4 regions of the Paenirhodobacter sp. CAU 1674 genome follow, and region 2 is predicted to be linked to each of the others. Evidence: riboswitches for the same ligand, from Rfam matches in the RefSeq annotation. Region 2 holds a riboswitch; each other region holds the start of a gene.
What was found. A riboswitch is a leader RNA that binds a small molecule or an ion and turns the genes downstream of it on or off. The one in region 2 is predicted to bind cobalamin.
Positions count from the first base shown of each region.

Region 1: linked by a shared signal. The riboswitch ahead of P2G62_RS10485 (DUF1636 domain-containing protein) and the one ahead of P2G62_RS00115 (TonB-dependent receptor) in region 2 are both predicted to bind cobalamin.
Region 3: linked by a shared signal. The riboswitch ahead of P2G62_RS13175 (TonB-dependent receptor) and the one ahead of P2G62_RS00115 (TonB-dependent receptor) in region 2 are both predicted to bind cobalamin.
Region 4: linked by a shared signal. The riboswitch ahead of P2G62_RS10550 (energy-coupling factor ABC transporter permease) and the one ahead of P2G62_RS00115 (TonB-dependent receptor) in region 2 are both predicted to bind cobalamin.

Region 1 covers NZ_JARHUH010000006.1:184,346-188,526, reverse strand. Annotated here, with positions in the region: gene cobN (cobaltochelatase subunit CobN) at 1-966, opposite strand, end outside; gene cobW (cobalamin biosynthesis protein CobW) at 966-2,000, opposite strand; gene P2G62_RS10485 (DUF1636 domain-containing protein) at 2,004-2,357, opposite strand; cobalamin riboswitch at 2,452-2,674, opposite strand; gene cobO (cob(I)yrinic acid a,c-diamide adenosyltransferase) at 2,713-3,342, shown strand; gene P2G62_RS10475 (cobyric acid synthase) at 3,615-4,181, shown strand, end outside.
Region 2 covers NZ_JARHUH010000001.1:25,272-29,452, reverse strand. Annotated here, with positions in the region: gene speB (agmatinase) at 1-257, shown strand, start outside; gene P2G62_RS00125 (DUF1499 domain-containing protein) at 254-673, shown strand; gene P2G62_RS00120 (DUF475 domain-containing protein) at 793-1,872, shown strand; cobalamin riboswitch at 1,891-2,088, shown strand; gene P2G62_RS00115 (TonB-dependent receptor) at 2,218-4,107, shown strand; gene P2G62_RS00110 (ABC transporter substrate-binding protein) at 4,094-4,181, shown strand, end outside.
Region 3 covers NZ_JARHUH010000008.1:176,988-181,168, forward strand. Annotated here, with positions in the region: gene P2G62_RS13170 (ABC transporter substrate-binding protein) at 1-192, opposite strand, end outside; gene P2G62_RS13175 (TonB-dependent receptor) at 186-2,105, opposite strand; cobalamin riboswitch at 2,259-2,454, opposite strand; gene P2G62_RS13180 (DUF1007 family protein) at 2,621-3,298, shown strand; gene P2G62_RS13185 (hypothetical protein) at 3,286-4,167, shown strand; gene P2G62_RS13190 (helix-turn-helix domain-containing protein) at 4,176-4,181, opposite strand, start outside.
Region 4 covers NZ_JARHUH010000006.1:197,109-201,289, forward strand. Annotated here, with positions in the region: gene cobM (precorrin-4 C(11)-methyltransferase) at 1-5, shown strand, start outside; gene P2G62_RS10540 (cobyrinate a,c-diamide synthase) at 2-1,324, shown strand; gene cobA (uroporphyrinogen-III C-methyltransferase) at 1,321-2,067, shown strand; cobalamin riboswitch at 2,088-2,307, shown strand; gene P2G62_RS10550 (energy-coupling factor ABC transporter permease) at 2,339-3,004, shown strand; gene cobF (precorrin-6A synthase (deacetylating)) at 3,068-3,832, shown strand; gene P2G62_RS10560 (hypothetical protein) at 3,820-4,181, opposite strand, start outside.

The DNA of each region.
Region 1 (4,181 bases), on a different contig from region 2:
TATTCCAGCGAAAAGACGGCCATCCACCTCGGGCAAGACCACATGCATCGCCAGATCGGCGGGTGAAAGCCCGCGCTCGGCCTCGGCCCAGTCGCGTTTGCGTGCGGTGGACAGCGCGACCTGAAACACCGGGCAGTCGGTGGCGTCAAATGGGGTCGTGCCATCATCGGCCTGTGACGAAAAGGCGGTGGCATTGATGACCGCCGCCGGGGGGCGGGCGCGCAAATGCGGCGCCAGCCAGTCGGTAAAACCCGGCGCCTTCAGCGACGGCGCAAACACCCCGCAGGCCGACAGCCCCGTTTCGCGCAGCGCGCGGATCAGTGCATCCACCGGGTCGGTATCGGCTGCCGTCAGATAAGAGCGATAGAAGGCAACCAGAACCAGCGGCCCGGCGGGGGGCGTGTCGGTCACGCCTGTCTCGGGGTCGTAAAACCCCATTGTCGGCACGGCTGTGTCGCCGGTGCCGTCCGGGCCGGGCAGATTCGCCGCGCGCGCCAGAATGGCCAGCGCCTGCTGCGCGGCCATCGCGCCCCCGGCATCGCACAGCTGCGAAAGCTGGCGCAAGACGGGGACAGGCAGGGTCGACACCTCGTCCAGCCGCGCATCGGGCCGCCCGTCGGCAGGCAGCACCGCCAGCGCAATCCCGCGCCGGCGCGCCAGATCCTGCACCGAAGCCAGCCCGTAGGGCCAATACCCCTCGCCGCCGATCAGCCGCACCAGAACGGCCTTCGCGCCTGCCAGCGTCTGTTCGACATAGGTATCGACGGACACCGGATGGCGCAGCGCCACCAGATTGGCCAGACGCAGCGTCGGCAGCGCCCCCGCAGCCTGCCGCCACCCCGCCGCGAAAGCCCCAAGGTCGCTGTCGGAAAACGACAACACCACCAGATCCGCAGGCGTCTGCCCTAGATCCGTCGGCGTTTCGGTTTCTTCCAGGCCGTGGCTTTCGCGGAAGGTGACGTGCATCAGGCCCCCAGAACCGCGCGGATCGCGGCCTCGTCCACATCGTGATGTTCGGCGATCACCACCAGCGCCGAGCGGCGCGGATCGGCGCCCCAGGGACGGTCGAACTGATGCCGGACACGTTCGCCCACCGCCTGGATCAGCAGGCGCATCGGCTTGCCCGCTACCGCCACATGGCCCTTCACCCGCAAGATCCGCTGTTCGCGTGCCAGACGCTGGATCGCGGCGATCAACGCCTCGGGGTCGCTGACCTCGGGCAGGTCGATCACTACCGTGTCAAAATCGTCATGTTCGTGATCGGCGGCGCCATCGTGGTGCGAGGGGCGCGCGGCCAGATCGTCCTCGGCTGCGGCCCCCAGACCCAGCACGACCTTCGGGTCGATCACCCCTTCGGTCAGCGGCAGGATCGGCAGCTGGCGCGGCGCTTCGGCCTCGATCACCGCACGGGCCGCGGCCAGCCCGGCCTCGCCCGCCAGATCGGCCTTGGACAGAAGCACGATATCGGCGCAGGCGATCTGATCTTCGAACACCTCGGACAGCGGCGTTTCATGGTCGATGCTGTCATCGGCGGCGCGCTGGGCATCCACTGCGGCCACATCGGGCGCAAACCGACCCGCCGCCACGGCCTCGGCATCGGCCAGTGCGATCACCCCGTCGACGGTGATCTTCGAGCGGATCGCAGGCCAGTCGAACGCCTTCAGCAAAGGTTTGGGCAGTGCCAGCCCCGAGGTTTCGATCAGGATATGGTCGGGGCGTTCGGGCCGCGCCATCAGCGCCTCGATCGTCGGGATGAAATCGTCGGCCACCGTGCAGCAGATGCAGCCGTTGGCCAGTTCGACGATGTTATCCACAGGGCAGTTTTCATCGGCACAGCTGCGCAGGATGTCGCCATCGACCCCGACCGAGCCGAATTCGTTGACCAGAACGGCCAGCCGTTTGCCCTGCGGATTGGCCATCAAGTGGCGGATCAGCGTGGTCTTTCCGGCGCCCAGAAAGCCGGTGATTACAGTCACGGGGATTTTGGTCAGATCGGTCATGTCTCACTCCTGCGGGGGGATGCGGGCAAGGCTTTGCTTGCGGAAAATTTCGGGGCGTTCGCGCCAGGGAACCAGCCCGTCTTCGGTGGCGGCATAGGCGGCGGCCCCTTGCAGGATCGCGGCCGCATCGTCGGCACCGAGGCGTCCGTAGACATAGCTCCACTTGCCCGGCCCGCTCAGCGCGACGGCACATCCCTGCGAACAGGCCGACAGGCATTCGACCGGCACGATGCGCACACCTTCGGGCAGCGGTTCGGCGGACAGGGCGGCAAACAGGCGCGCGCCGGGCAGGGCCGCGCCGTCTTCGGTGATCTCGCCTGCCTTGCAGGTCGTGCAGATGTGCAGCGTTGCCGTCATGGCCCCTCCGTGCGTTGGCATCGGGGGCGAGGGCCAGAGGATGTGCGAAGCGATCGGCCGGCACATGCCATCCGGTCGCGGAACACCCCGTCCGCCCGTGAAACTCAGCGCTGGCAGGTCTCCCGGCTTGCGGATTCAGGGTTTCCCCAACGGTCCCCCCTCCTTCCCGGCCATGAGGGCCAGTGGCTTGGGGCGACCTTTCCGGTCACGGTCGCGGGGGCGGCAGCGCTTCGGGTTCAGGCACCTTTCGGTCGCAAACCCTGTCGCATTCCCTCTTCGCCTGTCATAGGACAGGAACCAACGCGCCCCCACCTGAGGCAGGCGCACCCCCTTTGTCAAGACAAGGACCGCCGCAATGCCGACCGATACCGACACCAGCAGCGCAACCGACGCCCGCCACGCCAGCAAGATGGCCAAGAAAAAAGCCGCGCGCGACAAGATCATGGCAACGAAATCGGGCGAAAAAGGCCTGATCATCGTGCACACCGGGCCGGGCAAGGGAAAATCCTCGTCGGGGTTTGGAATGATCCTGCGCTGCATCGCGCATGGCATGCCCTGCGCGGTGGTGCAGTTCATCAAGGGCGCCTGGGACACCGGCGAGCGGCGCCTGCTGACCGAGAATTTCGGCGATCTGTGCCAGTTTCACGCGATGGGCGAGGGCTTCACTTGGGAAACCCAGGACCGCGAGCGCGACATCGCCGCCGCCCGTGCCGGTTGGGAAAAGGCCAAGGAGCTGATCCGCGATCCGTCGATCCGCATGGTTCTGCTGGATGAAATCAACATCGCGCTGCGCTATGACTATCTCGACCTTGCCGAGGTTCTGGAATTCCTTGCCACCGAAAAGCCGCCGTTGACCCATGTCGTGCTGACCGGGCGCAATGCCGCCGAAGGGCTGATCGAGGCCGCCGATCTGGTGACCGAGATGACGCTGGTCAAGCATCCGTTCCGGTCCGGGATCAAGGGCCAGCCGGGGGTCGAATTTTAAACGCGCCGGGGGCCAGCCCCCGGGCCCCCGGGATATTTCGGCCAAGATGAAAGCAAGGAAAAATTAAGGATGCTGTGCCACTCTTGCCCTGCGGTACAGGGAGGGATCCCGATGACCGCCCAAGGTGAAAGCGCCATGTCTCCCCCGTCCAGGCGGCCCGAGGCATGGCGCCGACCGATGCGAACTCTGCGGGCTATGGCTTTCATCTTGGTGTCAAATATCCCCGCCGGAGGCTCCCGAACGCGCCATCCGCGCAACGCCGGGGGGGTGTGATGACGGCACTGATGATTCAGGGTGCCGGGTCGAACGTCGGCAAGTCGATGTTGGTGGCGGGGCTGTGCCGGGCGGCGCGGCGGCGCGGCCTGTCGGTGGCGCCGTTCAAGCCGCAGAACATGTCGAACAACGCGGCGGTGACGGCAGATGGGGGCGAAATCGGGCGCGCGCAGGCCTTGCAGGCGTTGGCCTGCGGGCTTGATCCGCACACAGATATGAACCCGATCCTGCTGAAACCCGAATCCGAAACCGGTGCCCAGGTGATCGTGCAGGGCCGGCGGCTGACCAATGTTCGGGCGCTGGATTATGCGCGGATCAAGCCCACGCTGATGGGTCATGTGCTGGACAGTTTCCAGCGGTTGCGTGCCGCGCATGATCTGGTCATCGTCGAAGGCGCGGGCAGTCCGGCCGAGGTCAATCTGCGCGCAAATGACATTGCCAACATGGGCTTTGCCCGGGCGGCGGGTGTGCCCGTCGTTCTGGCGGGTGATATCGACCGCGGCGGGGTGATCGCGCAGATCGTCGGCACGCAGGCGGTGCTGGGCCCAGGCGATGCGACGATGATC
Region 2 (4,181 bases):
ATATCACCTTCGATATCGACTGCCTCGATCCGGCCTTCGCGCCGGGCACCGGCACGCCGGTCTGGGGCGGTCTGGCCAGCTGGCAGGCGGCGGCGATCCTGCGCGGGCTGGCGGGGATTACCCTGCTGGGCGGCGATGTGGTCGAGGTCTCGCCCCCCTATGACACCACCGGTGCCACCGCGATTGCGGGCGCCCATGTCGCGATGGAACTGATCGCGCTTTACGGCTGGACCCGGCGCCGCGGGGCCCCGGCATGATCCGCATCGGCCTGATCGCCCTGGTTCTGCTGGTGGCGGGCTTCGCGGCCTGGGTCCGGCTGGCGCCGCTGCCCGCCGACCGCTGGCACAAGATGGCCGCCACCAAGACCGAGGGCGACTGGCCCGACACCGGCGGCTTCGAGGCGGTGCGCCAGATCCCCGATCCGCAGGCGCGTCTGGCGGAACTGGGCCGGATCGTCGCGGCCAGCCCGCGCACGGTCTTGCTGGAGGGCAGCGTCGAAGAGGGGCTGATGACCTTTGTCACCCGCTCGGCCGTCTGGGGCTTTCCCGACATCACCAACCTGTGGATCGAGGGTGACCGGGTCCATATCCGCGGTCATCTGGTCTTTGGCCGGTCCGATCTGGGGGTGAACCGCGACCGGATTCTGGGCTGGCTGGGCCGCGCGGGGCTTTGAACGGCGGACGGGCGGGGCCGGTGTTGCGCGCAAACCACTTGCGCAGGATCTGACAGGGGCCGCCTTGCGGGGGCTTGGGCGGCTTCCTATCTGTGCGACATATCCCCACAGGAGCGATCATGCGCACGGCCATTCACTATTTCCGTTGGGCTTTCGGTTTTACCGCAGTGGGGCTGGTTCTGGCCTTCTGGCTGGGCTGGGGCTATTCGGGCAACTTCACCGGCGCGCTGTCGTTCTTTCTGATCGCGGGCGTTCTGGCGGTGCTGGAAATCAGCCTGTCCTTCGACAATGCCATCGTGAATGCCAACAAGCTCAAGGATATGACGCCCGAGTGGCAGCAACGCTTCCTGACCTGGGGCATCGTGATCGCGGTCTTCGGCATGCGCATCCTGTTTCCGCTGCTGATCGTGGTGATCGCCGCGGGCATCGGCCCGATCGAGGCGCTGGTTCTGGCCGCCACGAAACCTGCCGAATATGCGCGCATCATCGGTTCGGCCCATGTCTCGATCGCGGCTTTCGGCGGCGCCTTCCTGATGATGGTGGCGCTGACCTATTTTATCGACGAGGGCAAGGAGGTCGACTGGATCGCCGCCCTCGAACGCCGCCTGCGCGCCTGCGCCTCGATCCGCGGGCTGGAGATCGGTTTCGTGCTGGGCGTGGTGATGTTGTTCACCTGGGTTTTGCCGCCGGGCACCGAGGGCAGCTTCCTGTTTGCCGCCGTCGCGGGGCTCTTGACCTTTCTGGCGGTCGAGGTGCTGGGCCAGGTGCTCGACCGGGCCTCGATGACGACCGAGGCCGCCAAGGGGGGCCTGGGCGCGTTTCTTTACCTTGAAGTGCTGGACGCCTCGTTCAGCTTCGACGGGGTCATCGGCGCCTTCGCGCTGACCCAGAACCTGTTCCTGATCGCAATCGGTCTGGGCATCGGGGCGATGTATGTGCGGTCGATGACGATCATGCTGGTCGAACGCAACACCCTGGCCGAGCTGCGCTATCTGGAACATGGTGCGTTCTGGTCGATCCTGATCCTGAGCGGCATCATGTTCGCCCAGACCCTGATGCACATTCCCGAGGTCATCACCGGCCTTCTGGGGGCAGGCTTCATCGGGTTGGCGCTGCTGTCCTCGGTGCGGTTCAACCGGGCCTGCGCGCATTCTGCGCCCAAGGCCACGGATCTGCCCGAAACGCCCAATAATTCTTGACATATATGCCGTGCGGCGCCAAGAGGGCCGCACTTCGGTTCCGGCCCCAAAAGCCGGATGAAAAGGGAAATCGGTGCGGGCCTCGGCCCAATGCCGGTGCTGCCCCCGCAACTGTAAGCGGTGAGCATGGGCCACGGCCACTGGGGATACCCCGGGAAGGCGGCCCGATGTCACGACCCGCAAGCCAGGAGACCTGCCGAGGCGATCACTGATTTCCACCACACGGGGGGTGTGGGGAGGCGGTTCTTCCCGCTGAAAGGTGACAGCCACCGTCGGCGGAAAGGCATCTTTCCAAAGGCAGATCGACATCGGGGCCGTATCGGTCCGCCGCAGGATACAAGACAGATGATCCGCTCTCGCATGCTTTTGCTTTCGCTTCTTTCCAGCACCGCGCTGGCCGCCCCGGTCCTGGCCCAGGACGTTCTCGCACTGGACGAGATCGTGGTTTCGGGCGGGCTCTTGCCGGTTTCGCAATCGGCCTATGGCCGCGCCTATTCGATCCTGACCGCCGAGCAGATCGCCACGCGCGGCCTGACCACCGTGCAGCAGGCGATCCGTGCCCTGCCGGGCGTCGCGGTCGAGGGGTCGGACCCCTACAACACCCAGGTGCGCATCCGTGGCGGCGAGGGCAATCACGTTCTGGTCCTGATCGACGGGGTCGAGGCGACGATGGGCGAGAATGGCGAATACTATTTCTCGGGGCTGGAACTGGCCGATGTCGAGCGCATCGAGGTGCTGCGTGGCCCGCAATCGGTGATCTACGGCTCGAACGCGGCGACCGGGGTGATCGCGATCTACACCAAACGCGCGCAGACTGCCGGCACCAGCTATCAGACCGGGGTCGAATATGGCACGGCGGGCAGCTATGCGGGCGATTTCGCGGTGCGCACGCGGGGTGAAAAGGGCGAGTTGGCCTTTTCGCTGCAGCACCGCGACGAAGCCGGGTTCGACCAGTCGGGCGATGGCGGGGATCGCGACGGATCGCGCCGCACCACGGCCAATCTGACCGGCCGCTGGCAGCTGAGCGATACCTTCTCGACCGGGTTCACGCTGCGCCATTCCGATCAGGATTTCGATTTCGACGCCGACAACTGGGCGGCGACCGATGCCGACAGCTATATCGTGGACAGCGGCGATTACGGCAAGCGGCGCGAGACGCTGGCCTCGGTCTGGCTGCAGGCCGATACGCTGGGCGGACAGTTGCAGCAGCGCCTGACGCTGAGCGGCAATGATTTCGATACCAAACGCTATGACGCGACCGGCAGCCTGACCTCGATGGCGCTGTCGCAGCGCGAAACGGTGGCCTACCGGCTGGCCTATGCGCTGGACGGGGCGGCGGTCGATCAGTCGCGCCAACGCGTGACCCTGCTGGCCGAGCATGACAGCGAGGTTTTCCGCCGCGAAACCGGCGGCACGCGCTATGCCCGCAACGCCAATGGGCTGGCGCTGGAATATCAGGGCAGCTACGACAACGGGCTGGATGTGCAGGCCGGCGTGCGGCAGGATTTCAACGCCCAGTTCCAGAACGCGACGACCTGGAACCTGGCGGCGTCCTATCCGCTCGGCACCGCGCGGCTGCACGGCTCGCTCGGCAAGGCCGTGGTCAACCCGACGATGTATGAGCAATTCGGCTATACCCCCGGTTTCTATACCGGCAACCCCGATCTGAAACCCGAGGAATCGCTGGGCTTCGACATCGGCGTCGAGCTGCCCTTCGCGGGGGGGCGCGGCACGGTCGATGTGACGCTGTTTGCCGAAAATCTGGAAAACGAAATCGTCTACAGCCCGAGCTATACCACCGCGCTGAACAGCGACGGCCTGTCGCAGCGCCGGGGCGTCGAAGTGTCGGGCAACTGGCAGGCGACTGACCGGCTGGGATTTGGCTTCAGCTACACCTACACCAAGTCGAGCGATGCCGATGGCGCGCCCGAAGTGCGCCGCCCGCGGCACCAGCTGGGGCTGGATGCGACCTGGGCATTCGCGCAGGGGCAGGGCTCGGTCACGCTGGGGATGCGGCATGTGGCCGATACCTGGGACACCCAGTATTGGGGCAGCTATGCCACCGAAAAGCTTGAGGATTACACGGTCGTGAACCTGTCGGGCAAATATGCGCTGACGCCGAAGGTCGATCTGGTGGGCCGGATCGAGAACCTGACCGACTCCGAGTATTCCGAGGTCTGGGGCTATGCCACCGCGGGCCGCACCGCCTATGTCGGGTTGCGTGGCACGTTCTGAGCGCAGGGGCAGGGCGCTGCGCGGCGCCCTGCTGGTTCTGGCCGCTTTTGCGGCCTCTTTCGCACGGGCCGAGC
Region 3 (4,181 bases), on a different contig from region 2:
GGCCATCACCGAGGCGCGCGGGTCCTGTGCCAGATAGGTGACCGACACAAGCTGCCCCGGCGCGGCCAGCATCATCGCCAGCTGATCGGTGCACAGGTTGATCGAGACCACGCGGCCGGGTGCCTCGGCAAAGGCGGGCAGCGCAAGGCTGCCCGCGAATGCGAGGGCGGCAAGACGCCCCCGGATCACCATTTGGCCGACAGCCCCAGATAGGCGGTGCGGCTTTGGCCGTAATAGCCCCAGGCTTCGGAATAATCCGCATCGAACAGGTTCACGATGCGGCCCGTCAGCGCGACATTCGCGGTCAGGTCATAGCGCGCGGCCAGATCGACCGTGGTGAACTGCGCCAGCTTGCTGATCGTGCCCGATCCCGCCCCGAACCATTCCTGATCGTAACTGCCCGCAACATGGCGCAGATCGGCGCTTACATTCGCGCGCCCGTCCAGAATGTCGGCGCTGGCCTGCAGTCCGAATTCATGTGCCGGACGCCGCACCAGACGCTCTCCGCCGGGGCTGCGGCCATGGGTATAGGTGTAACTTCCGGCCAGATGCAGCCAGTCGTTGGCCTGCCAGGTGGCGCTCAGTTCCACCCCCTTGCGCGTGCTGGTGCCGGCAAGGTTGGTCGCGCTGGTGCCGGTGCTGGCGATCATGTCCTCGATATCGCTCTGGAACAGGGTTACCCCGAGCGTGCCGCGTCCTTCCGGCAGATCCAGATCGGCCCCGAGTTCATAGCTCAGGCTGTGTTCGGGTTTCAGATCCGGGTTGCCGGTGAACAGGCCGGGCGTATAGCCGAACTGCTCGTACATCGTCGGATAGACCGTCGCCCGCCCGACCGAACCGCGCAGCCGCAGCGCCGAACCGGGCTGGCGCCAGGCGGCCGACAGGTTCCACGAGGTCGGGTCCTCGAAAACGTCGATGACATCGTGGCGCACGCCCGCCTGCAGGTCGATTCCGTTGTCGAACCGCCCCTGATATTCCAGCGCGACCGAGCGGCTGTTGCGGCTTTCCTTGCCCGTCGACCAGGCCGTCGCAACATCGAAGGTCTCGCGTTCGGCTTCCAGCAGCAGGTTCAGCTTTTGCGCCGCCCCCCGGGCCTCGGTTCCGTCGAGCGCGAAGCTGCCGGTGTATTTCAGTGCCTGGCGGGTGGAGCCATAGTTCGACACGCCCCAACTGGGGGAATCGTAGCTGGTGTCCTGGTCCATCGCGGACAGCTCCAGCCGGTTCAGCAACCGCCCGTCCAGCGCCTCGGCCTCGGCCCAGAGGCTGCCATAGCTTTCGTCCCGATCCGCAGTATCGCCGGAATCGACGATGTAATCCTCGGGGCGGGTCGCGGCGCTGTCGGTGCCGTCATAGCCGTAGGATTGCGTGAAATGGCGCAGGCTGAAGCCGATCGTCACGCTGTCGGTCACCGCGTGGTCGCCGTTCAGCGACACGGTGTCCATGTTGTTGAACTCGGTATCGCCGCCGGTGCGCGATCCGTCTTCGCCGTCAGAGCGGCGGCTTTCGGCGGCAAAGGACAGCTGCCCGCGCGCGAACCCCTGCCGCAGAGAGGCGTTGAGCATATGGCTGTCCAGGCCGCCCAGTTCGACGCCGCCGCCATAAGACAGGCCCGGCTTGTCCGCCTTCTGCGTGGTGATCGCGATCAGCCCCGCCATCGCACTGGTGCCGTAAAGCGTGGCCTGCGGTCCGCGCAGCACCTCGATACTGTCGATGTCGGCGGCTGACAGTCCCGAAAAGCTGTAGCTGCCATTGGTGGTCGTGTTCACCTCGACCCCGTCGATCAGCACCAGCGTGTGATTGCTTTCCCCGCCCCGAATGAAGACCGAGGTCATGCTGTCGCCGGTGGATACGACCGACAGCCCCGGCAGGGCCCGCAGGGCGCTTTCCACGGTCTTGAGGCCGCGCCGGGCGATCTCTTCTCGGGTGATCTGGCTGTAGGCGCGGGTGAAATTGTCCTTGGCGATGCCGGTCAGGCCGCCAGAGACAAGGATTTCATCCAAGATGAAGACATCGGATGTCGTGGCCTCTTGCGAATGGCCGACGGCAGGCGTGACGAAGCAGGCTGCGGAAAGCAGCAGAAAGCGCAAAGCGCGGGCAGAACACATGGTTTCCATCCCCTTGGCGGGCCCGAAAGCCCGCAATGCAAATCCAACGGGCAAAGCCCGCGTGACCAAAAGACGCCTGCGAAGAGTTCTCCGCAGACAGCGACCAGTGTCACCTCTGCGGATCATGCCGCTCCCATGGCGCGCCCCGCGCCCGGAAAGGGTGATCGTCCAAGCAGGTCTCCTGGCTCGCGGGTCGAAGCTTGGCCTGCCTTCCCGGGGAACCCCCAGTGGCGTCGTTGGCCTTGCTCACCGCTCACAGTTGCGGGGGCAGCCACGGTCTGGGCCGAAGCCGTTCCGTGTTCCCTTTTAATCCGGCCGGATGGCCGGAACTTGAACGCGGTCAAGGAAAGACAAGTTTTCCGTGAAGTCAAGCCCGCATCGCACGGGCTGTCCGGCGCCAGTCGACGGCAGGGGAGCAGATCTTCGTGCGGGGCAGCGCATGTTATGAAGTAACTTCGGTGCGAGGCGGGTGCCGGGCGCTTGTCAGGCGGGGGGCGGTGCCGCTAGATCGGGGCATGACCCAGGCACGCCTTTCGCCCCGTTCCCTTACGCTCGCCTGTTTTGCGCTGGCGGTTCTTACCGCGCAGCCGGTGGCCGCACATCCGCATCTGTTCGTCGATGTCACCCACAGCCTTCTGTTCGATGCCGACGGGCGGCTTGTCGGGCTGCGGGCACGCTGGGATTATGACGAGATGTTCACGCTGCTGATGGTTGAAGACGGCAAATACGATCACAACGGCGATGGCAGGGTTGCGGGTGATGAGCTGGCGGCCTTCCAGACCTGGGATGCGGATTGGCCCGCGGACTATGGCGGCGATATCGAGATCGAACTCGCCGGGCAGCCGGTGGCCTTGCAGGGGCCGAGCGACTGGGCCGCTGAATGGCATGACGGGCGCGCGGTTTCGGTGCATACCCGGATGCTGCGGGCGCCGTTGGATCTGACGGGCCGCGAACTGGTGATCCGCCCGTACGACCCGGATTTCTATACCGCCTACACGGTCGTCGCGCCCCCCCGGTTCGAAGGCCGCGGCGATTGCCATGCTGCGGTGTTCGAGGCGGATCCGGGCGCGGTGTCCGATGAACTCGCCGCCGCGATTGCCGAACTCAGCCCCGAGGTCACCCCCGCCGATGCCGGTCTGCCCGCGGTCGGCCGGCTGTATGCCGATGAGGAACGGATCACATGCGGCAAGTAGTGGCGCTGTCGGTGCTGGCCCTGGTGGTGCTGGCTGCCGCCGTGGCCTGGCATCTGGGGCTGTTCGCGCAGGCGCGCGGTGCGCTTGTCGCGGCGCAGCGCGCGTTTCAGGCGCCGCTGGCCGAAGGGGTGCGCGCGCTCAAGGCGCATCAGCCGGGCGCAGTGGCCGGGCTGATCTGGCTCGGGTTTCTGTATGGCGTGCTGCATGCGGCGGGGCCGGGGCATGGCAAGGTGGTGCTGGGGGCCTGGGCGTTCTCGGCGCGGGCGCGGCTGCTGAAGGTTGCGGTAATCACGCTGGCGGCAAGCCTGGCGCAGGCGGCGGTGGCAATCGGGCTGGTGCTGGCCGGGGCCTGGGCGTTCGGGCTGGGACGCAGCCAGCTGACGGGGCTGGCAGAGGGGCCGGTGACACGGGCGGGCGAATGGGCGCTGGTGGCACTGGGGCTTTTCCTGGTTCTGCGCGGGGCGTTCGGGCTGCGCCGGGGCAGGGGCGCCGCGCCGCTTGCGCAGCCCGTCGCGCATACGCATGACGACGGGTGCGGGTGCGGGCATGCCCATGCCCCGGCGCCCGAGGCGGCGGCCCGCGCAGGCCTGCCAGAGGCGCTGATGCTGATTGCCGGTGTGGCGTTGCGGCCCTGCACCGGGGCGGTGTTCGTGATGCTGCTGACCGTGTTGATCGGCGCGCCGCTGGCGGGTGCGGCGGCGGTGCTGGCGATGGGATTGGGCACGGCGCTTGTCACCCTGGCGGTGGCGCTTGCCAGCGCGAAACTCGGGACCGAGGTTCTGAGCGGGGCACAGGGGCGGCGTTTGCGTCGCGCCGCCGATGTTGCGCAGATCGCGGTCGGGCTGGGGATCGTCGCGCTTTATCTGTGAGCCGGGGGTTATCG
Region 4 (4,181 bases), on a different contig from region 2:
AATGACGCCCGGCCTGATCATTTCGGCCCCCGCATCCGGGACCGGCAAGACCACGCTGACGCTTGGCCTGCTGGCGGCGCTGCGGGTGCGCGGGATGCAGGTGCAGCCGTTCAAGAGCGGGCCCGATTACATCGACCCGGCGTTTCACACAGCGGCGGCGGGGCGTGCTTCGGTCAACCTCGACGCCTGGGCGATGACCGCAGAACAGATCGCCGCGCTGGCGCAGACCCAGGCGGATCTGGTCGTGGCCGAAGGCTCGATGGGGTTGTTCGATGGCGTGGCCCGTCCGGGCGAAGCAGGGATCGGCGCCAGCGCGGATATTGCCGCGCTGATGGGCTGGCCCGTGGTGTTGGTGCTTGACGTATCGGGGCAGGCGCAATCCGCCGCCGCAGTGGCGCATGGCTTCGCCACGATGTGCCCGGGGGTGACGGTGGCGGGGGTCGTGCTGAACAAGGTCGCCTCACCGCGCCATGACGCGCTGGTGCGTGACGGGATGGCCCGTGCGGGGATTACGGTTTTCGGGTCACTGCCGCGCAAGACCGAAATCGCGCTGCCCGAGCGGCACCTGGGTCTTGTGCAGGCCGAAGAGCTGCCACGGCTGCAGTCGATTTTGGAACAGGCTGGCGCGTTCGTTACCGCGCATTGCGATCTGGATGCCTTAATTGCCGCGGCGGCTTCGGGCGGGCCTGAAACAGTCTCTGTTCCGCCTGTTTTGCCGCCACCGGGTCAGCGCATTGCACTGGCGCGCGATGCGGCGTTTTCCTTCGTCTACCCGCATCTGATTACCGAATGGCGGGCACAAGGCGCGACGATCCTGCCGTTTTCACCTTTGGCAGACGAGGCGCCCGACCCTTCGGCAGATGCCTGCTGGCTGCCCGGTGGCTACCCGGAACTGCACGCAGGGCGGCTTGGCTGCACGCAGAATTTTCGTGCAGGGTTGCGGGATTTCGCGCAAACGCGTCCGGTGCATGGCGAATGCGGTGGCTATATGGCACTGGGCACAGGGCTGATCGCGGCAGATGGCACACGGCACGAAATGGCGGGGCTTCTGGGGTTGGAAACATCTTTTGCGAAACGGCGGATGCATCTGGGCTATCGGCTGGCGACACTGGCAACACCGATGCCCGGGATCGCGGCCAGCACCCGGTTGCGCGGGCATGAATTCCACTATGCCACGATCCTGTCGCAGCCCGATGCCCCCCTGGCCGAGGTTCTGGATGCCACTGGCGCGCCGGTCCCCGAAACCGGATCGACCCGAAGCCTGCCCGGTGGCGGCCGGGTCAGCGGCACCTTTTTCCACATGATTGCAAAGGCAAGCGCATGAGCGGTTTTGTATCTTTCGTTTCTTCGGGGCCCGGCGACCCCGAGCTTTTGACGCTGAAGGCTGCCGACCGGCTGGCGCGCGCCGATGTGGTCTTGTTCGACGACCTGGCCTCGGGGCCGGTTCTGGGCCATGCGCGGCCCGGGGCCGAACTGATTGCGGTGGGCAAACGCGCGGGCAAACCCTCGGCCAAGCAGGACCATGTCAACCAGTTGCTGGTCGAACATGCGCAGCGCGGGCTGCGGGTTGTGCGGCTGAAGTCAGGCGATTGCGGGATTTTCGGCCGCCTGGAAGAGGAGCTGACCGCCCTTGCCGAAGCCCGGATCGCGCATGAGATCATCCCCGGCGTGCCCTCGGCCTGCGCGGCGGCGGCCGCGGCGGGGCTGCCGCTGACCCGGCGGCTGACGGCGCGGCGGGTGCAGTTCATCACCGGTGCCGATGTGACCGGCGATCTGCCCGAAGGGCTCAACTGGCCCGCGCTGGCCGATCCCGGCGCAACGACGGTCGTGTTCATGGGCAAGCGCACTTTCCCGCGGCTGGTTGCGGGGCTGATCGGGCAGGGGCTGTCGCCCGACACACCCGCACTGCTGGCCGAGGCGGTCGGGCATCCGGCACAACGGCTCTGTTCCAGCACGATCGCCGCCCTGGCCGCGGATCTTGCGCAAAGCCGGTCAGAGCAGCCAGCCCTGATCCTGTATGGGCCCTTGGCCGGTTTTGAGGCCCCCGATGCCGCGGATGATGCTTGACCCTAGCGCCGCCATGGCGTTTATCTGAACCTCTGTATGGTGCCCATCAACGCGCAAAGCGCAGGGCTTCATCGGGAATGGGGAGGGGCGGACCAAATTGCGGCGCCCGAAGCCCCAGCCGCCCCCGCGACTGTATGCGGTGAGCGCACTTCGACCACGCCACTGGGGCATCCCCCGGGAAGGCAGAAGCTGCGCTTCGACCCGCGAGCCAGGAGACCGGCCATCTGACATAACCCAACCGCCGTCGGGTGTGACGGCACAGGAGATTGATATGCATATCGAACCGGGCCTCGTCGACGGCACCAAAATTGCGCTGAGCTATGCCACCGCCGCGGCGGCTGGCACCTATACCCTGAAAACCGCTTATGGAGCGATCCGCGCGCAAGGCGTGGGGTCGCTGGTCGCGCGTTCGGCCATTGCCGCAGCGGCCGTTTTCACCTTTTTCGAAGTGCTGCCGCACATGCCGGTGGGCGTGTCCGAGGTTCACCTGATCCTTGGCTCGACGCTGTTCCTGATCCTGGGGGCCGCGCCCGCCGCGATCGGGCTGGCGCTGGGTCTGCTGATCCAGGGCGTGTTCTTTGCGCCCTTCGACCTGCCGCAATACGGGATGAACGTGACCACGCTGCTGGTGCCGCTGTTCGGGCTGCAGGTTCTGGCGAAGCGGCTGATCGCGCCGGGCACGGCCTATGTCGACCTGCGCTATGGTCAGGCGCTGGCGCTGTCGACGGCCTATCAGGGCGGGATCGTCGCCTGGGTGGCGTTCTGGGCCTTGTATGGTCAGGGCTTTGCCGCGGCTTCCTCGATCGCGACCTTCGGCGTGGCTTACATGAGCGTCATCCTGATCGAGCCGCTGGTCGATCTGGCGGTTCTGGCGGTGGCCAAGCGCATCCGCGGGCTGCAAGGCTCGGTGCTGGTCACCCCGCGTCTGTTTGCCTGAGCCAGACGCATCGCAAAGAAACGCAAGGGGGTCGCAAGGCCCCCTTTTTTCAAAGGACAGGACATGATCGAGCTTACCCTGATCGGCATCGGCACCGGCAATCCCGACCATCTGACGGTGCAGGCCGCGCAGGCGATGAATGCCGCCGATCTGATCCTGATTCCGTTCAAGGGCGGCGACAAATCCGATCTGGCGGGGCTGCGGCGGGCGATCTGTGCGCAGCACATCACCAACCCGGCCACGCGGATCGTGGAATTCGACCTGCCCAAGCGCGATGCCGCGCGGCCCAGCTATCACGCCGGGGTCGATGACTGGCACGACGCAATCACCGATGCCTGGGAGGCGCAGATCCGCGCAGCCCTGGGCGCAAGCGGCCGCGTGGCGCTGCTGGTCTGGGGCGATCCGTCGCTTTACGACAGCACGCTGCGGATTGCCGAACGGCTGCGCCGGCGGATGGCGGTGCAGACGCGGGTCATCCCCGGAATCACCGCGATTCAGGCACTCTGTGCCGCGCATGCGATCCCGCTAAACGACATCGGCGCGCCTGTTCTGATTACCACGGGGCGGCAATTGCGTGAAAATGGCTGGCCCGAGGCCGTAGATACGTTGGTGGTGATGCTGGATGGCGAGTGTTCCTTCACCACGCTGGCCACCGAGGGCGTGCAGATCTGGTGGGGCGCCTATGTCGGCATGGCCGAGCAGATCCTGCGCGCGGGGCCGCTGAGTGACGTCGCAGCCGACATCTGCACGACCCGCGCCCAGGCACGGGCCGAACATGGCTGGATCATGGATATCTACCTGCTGCGCCGGGCGCCTCAGGCCGCCTGACCGGCGCGCACCATCGTCTTGCCATACCAGTTCCCGCCGCGCCGGGCCGCCTTGGCCTGATAGCGGCGCAGGAAGGGAATATTGCTCAGTTCCGGCGCGGCCATAGCCAGCAGGTCGTCATTCGCCTTGTCGCTGATCCGATAGCGCAGCGGCAGCGAAATCGCCCGGTCGATCAGATAGCGGTCGTTGAAGGGCGAGATATAGAACTGATGCGTATAGCCCCAGAATTTGCCGCCCTGCGACGAGGCCAGGTAAAGCTCGTTCCAGATCATGTCATAGGGCTGCGATTTCAGCGGACCCAGGCTTTCGTACCATTCCAGATATTCGGGCATCCACCGGTCGGCCAGTT